DNA from 2 places in the Neobacillus niacini genome. Region 1 is predicted to be linked to the other one. Evidence: predicted binding sites of a transcription regulator. Region 1 holds the regulator's gene; the other holds the start of a gene.
The links. The regulator LexA, encoded in region 1, represses DNA repair genes until DNA is damaged. The targets are predictions, from matches to a motif close to CGAACATATGTTCG.
Positions count from the first base shown of each region.

Region 2: the regulator LexA is predicted to act here: its motif matches at 913-926, upstream of recA (recombinase RecA).

Region 1 covers NZ_CP183883.1:4,888,455-4,890,946, forward strand. The annotation lists gene ACN6MT_RS24040 (YneB family resolvase-like protein) at 1-515, opposite strand, end outside; gene yneA (cell division suppressor protein YneA) at 525-848, opposite strand; gene lexA (transcriptional repressor LexA) at 1,006-1,629, shown strand; gene ACN6MT_RS24055 (DUF4257 domain-containing protein) at 2,125-2,415, shown strand.
Region 2 covers NZ_CP183883.1:5,045,517-5,048,008, reverse strand. The annotation lists gene ACN6MT_RS24680 (competence/damage-inducible protein A) at 1-511, shown strand, start outside; gene recA (recombinase RecA) at 1,036-2,076, shown strand; gene rny (ribonuclease Y) at 2,390-2,492, shown strand, end outside.

The DNA of each region.
Region 1 (2,492 bases):
TCCTCAATTGGAAGTTCTTTTTTTTCCCTTCCAGAATTCCACTCAAGATTTTTTAGATTTTTTTCAGGCTTATATCCCTGCGCCACGGCTCGTTTCATCCCTCGTTTAATTTTAATATTATGTAACTTACGCTGGTATTCTTCAACCATGCCAACAATTTTTAAAACCATTGAATCACTTTCCGATAACTGCAGTTCACCATTATGAGAGATACTATAAAGTTTCACATTTTCTTTTAAGATACAATGTAAGAGGGCAATCTTCGCATTTCCTCTTCCTAGTCTTGTTTCATCTTGAATTAACACAGCTTGGATGTTTTTTTCTTTCAATAAATCTAATAACTCAAGAATCCCGTTTCTTTCAAGTTCATAACCACTTGCCTGTTCCCTAATAATGGAGACGACATGAAATTGATATTGAGCGGCAAGCTGCGTGAGCTCCTCTTCTTGGCGCTTTAAAGATGTTTCCTGGGTTTCTTTGTTTGTACTTACCCTGCAGTAAATGATTGCATTGATCATCTGACTCTATTCTCCAGCAGCGCTAGCATATTCCGTTATTGTCCCAACTTCATAGTTGACAGGAATCATGATTTTTTCCCCAGGATAAATTCTATCCCCATCGATTTCATTATGATGCTTAACCCAGCTGACAAATTCATCATTAGAGTAAGAATGCTGACCGGAATATTGGTTGGAGATCTTCCAAAGTGAATCTCCTTCAGATACAGTAATCGTTAAGTATGTTTCTTCCACATCAGAATTAAAGCGTAATGATAAAATAAAAGCTACTGAGCAGCTCAAGATGATTAATAAAATAGCATACGAGTATTTGTCCCAAACTTTTCTCATACTATAACCCCTATCTAGAATGTATGTTCGTTTTTATATTTTTATTATAGTCCGAACGTTTGTTTGTTGTCAATAATAATTCGAACTTATGTTTGTATAAAAAATACGAACATGCTATAATAAAGGTAAATATTACATAGGGCGAGGTGTATCTATTATGACAAAAATATCTAAGCGCCAGCAGGATATCCTTGAATTTATTAAAGGGGAAGTAAAGAAAAAGGGTTATCCGCCATCCGTTCGGGAAATTGGTGAAGCGGTAGGACTTGCCTCTAGTTCTACGGTTCACGGTCATTTAGCACGGTTGGAAAGCAAAGGACTAATCAGACGAGATCCAACTAAACCGAGAGCCATTGAAATACTAGAAGTGGATGAAACGGTTCATATTCCGAGAAATAATGTGGTCAATGTACCGATTGTGGGTAAAGTAACTGCGGGTCTTCCTATTACCGCCATCGAAAACGTGGAAGAGTTTTTTCCACTTCCTGAAAGTCTAGCACCTGCAGACGAGCAAGTATTTATGCTAGAAATCATGGGTGAGAGTATGATAGAAGCAGGAATTCTCGATGGAGATTACGTAATTGTAAGGCAGCAGCCAACTGCGAACAATGGAGATATCGTTGTTGCGATGACTGAGGAAGATGAAGCAACCTGTAAACGTTTCTTTAAAGAAAAAGATTACATCCGTTTGCAGCCTGAAAACTCAACCATGGATCCCATTATCTTAAGAAATGTTTCTATTCTTGGAAAAGTTATTGGGGTTTATCGACATATTCATTAATCTAATCACAGGAAAGAGTACAATTCCGTTTGCGAATTGTACTCTTTTTTATCAGTAGCGAAGGAAAACTCACCTAGATTATGAGTAAGCACCCATCTGGTAAATAGACGGAATAAGTCCGGCTATTTAGAAAATATCATTGAAAATAGCCTTATTAGACGGAGAGATTCCGCCTATTGACTCGAAAAAACGAAAAATAGGGGATTTTGCTTTGCATAAGCGAAAAAACTCCGTTTATTTTCCCCTAGACGAACTCCATTCTGCATTTAACCGGAAAGTATCCGCTTATTTACATCTGCCGGATACTCTATCGAAAAAACGCCTCATCGATACAACATCTCCACGTTTTCACCTATCCTCGACCAAATCATATTTAAATTTATACGAAAATGTGTATAATTACTCATTCTAACTAGTTTCCACTATTTGTATAATAGTAATACACCATGATTTAACCTTAGGTCCAAAAAACTAGGCTTAAGGAGAGTGGAATGAGTGTTGTATGACATTATTTTCTCGATGGTTATTGGTGGTATGGTAGGGATTACAGGGCATGTTAGGAAGCATGGAAAAATAATAATGCCCCGGAAAACAAAGAGGTTTATCTATTTGGGTTTTTTAGAAGAAATGCTTCTAGGTGCAGTCGCAGCTCTCCTCATCCTGATTTACACAACTCCCAATTCAATGGTTGAAACCATTTTTTTATCAGCCCTTGCCGGAATTAGCAGTGATATCATACTCACTAGATTCAGAGCGCTTAATGAAAATAAAGAAAAAGAGTCTTGAACGCAAATAGCCCAGTATGGACCATATCCATCCTGGGTCTTTTAATTTGCTGGAAGCTCCTTTTTTATATCCTTTTT
Region 2 (2,492 bases), 160 kb from region 1:
CCAGTTTTTATATGGCTATAACAATACTTCCATAGTATCTGAACTTATGAACATTTTAAAAGAAAGAAAATTAACGATCTCAGCAGCAGAGAGCTTGACAGGCGGATTGTTTCAGCAGGAATTAACAAGTGTACCCGGTGTTAGTTCGGTCCTAAAGGGCGGAGTGGTTTGCTACACGAATGAGGTTAAGAAGAATGTATTAAAAGTCAAACCAGAAACGATTGAAAAACATGGAGTTGTCAGTAAAGAGTGTGCAAAAGAGCTGGCTGAAAATGTTGCAGCATTAGTAGGTGCTGATATAGGGATTAGTTTCACGGGTGTCGCTGGTCCTGCTGAGCTTGAGGGTAAACCTGTAGGAACAGTTTACATTGGGATCTCGATTAGAGGAAAACAAACAGTGGTTGAAAAGCTGGAACTAGGCGGTTCAAGAGAAGCAAACCGAAGCCGTTCCGTGAAATATGGCTGTTATTATTTAATAAAACTTTTGCAAGAATCACAGAAAGCTAATTAAGGCTCTCTGTGATTTTTTTATCATAGAATAGGTTATTTACTTTCGTGTGATCCATAGGCGGAGAATTTCCGGTTAATGTATATAGAGGAAGTTAAGAAGCAGTTATAAGAGGAGATATTCCGGTTAACTGCTCTAAATATGACAAAATCCATAGACTTGGATCATATAACCGGAAAAACTCCCCCTATTTTTAAGGAAATATGGTATTTTCCCCATTTAGCCGGAAATCTTCCGTTTGTTTTCAAACATGGAAAATCAATATCATACTTTAACAAATCTATCTTAAAGGAAGTAGTCTGAAAATAGGAGAAAAAGTAAAAAGTAATAAAAAAGTGAATCAAAAAGATATAAATCACTGGGGGATTTTCCTATTTTTACATGACTTTTTGTTTCAAAAAAATCGAATGAGTGTTCGACTTTTTGCTGTACAAATACCCAAAAAGAGGTTATATTATTAATAGGTTTTAAATTTATAGAATTTGGCTATTAACTTTTTTTGTTTATATATAAGGGAGGAACTAGTAGTGAGTGATCGTAAAGCGGCTTTAGAAATGGCGCTAAAACAGATAGAAAAGCAATTTGGTAAAGGTTCCATCATGAAAATGGGCGAGAAGACGGACACAAGAATTTTAACAAGTCCAAGTGGCTCATTAGCAGTAGATGCAGCACTGGGTGTTGGCGGATATCCTCGAGGAAGAATTATTGAAATTTACGGACCTGAAAGCTCTGGTAAAACAACTGTTGCCTTACATGCAATTGCAGAAGTACAAGCTGCAGGCGGACAAGCAGCATTTATCGACGCTGAGCATGCCCTAGATCCAGCATATGCACAAAAACTAGGAGTAAACATCGATGAGTTATTGTTATCCCAGCCTGATACAGGGGAACAAGCACTAGAAATCGCAGAAGCACTTGTACGAAGCGGTGCAATTGATATTCTAGTAGTCGATTCCGTTGCAGCACTAGTTCCAAAAGCAGAAATTGAAGGAGAAATGGGAGATTCACACATGGGTCTTCAAGCCCGCTTAATGTCTCAAGCGCTCCGTAAACTTTCTGGTGTCATTAACAAATCGAAGACAATTGCAATCTTTATCAACCAAGTTCGTGAAAAGATTGGCGTCATGTTTGGAAACCCTGAGACGACTCCTGGTGGTCGTGCGTTGAAATTCTACTCTACAATCCGTGTTGAAGTACGTCGTGGAGAAGCTATTAAACAAGGCACTGACGTGGTTGGAAACAAAACCAAGATTAAGGTTGTTAAAAATAAAGTTGCGCCTCCATTCCGTACTGCTGAAGTGGATATTATGTATGGGGAAGGAATTTCTAAAGAGGGCGAGATCATTGATATTGGCTCTGACTTAGATATCGTTCAAAAGAGCGGTTCATGGTATTCATATAATGAGGAAAGAATTGGTCAAGGCCGTGAAAATGCAAAGACTTTCTTAAGAGAAAATCCAAGTATTCGTCTTGAAATTCAGCAAAAGATTCGTGAACACTTCGGATTAGACGGGGAAAAAATAGTAACTGAAGCCGATGACGATGAGCAATTCGAATTAATAGACTAACAAAAAGAGCAAAGCCTGATTGGGTTTTGCTCTTTTTAATGAATTGAATAATTATTAATAAATGTGTATATTTATTCATGTTATATCAAATTATATATTGTTAAGATATGAACAAAGTCTAAATATTTCAAAAAGCTGACAGGAGTTACCCTTGACAATGAATATACACACATTTACAATTAACATGTATATTTTACATTTTTGTTAATATTACAATGAAAAGCTTGGTGCTTGCTGTATGTTGAACTTAACCAACGTACATGCCGACACTTGAAAAGTGTAACAAAAGTTCATAGCAAGAGGAGGTGTAACGATGGAACCTATTACTATCATCTCCATTTTGCTTGGCATTATCGTCGGTGCCGTTGTTGGCTATTTTGTTCGTAAATCCATTGCTGAGGCAAAAATCGCGGGTG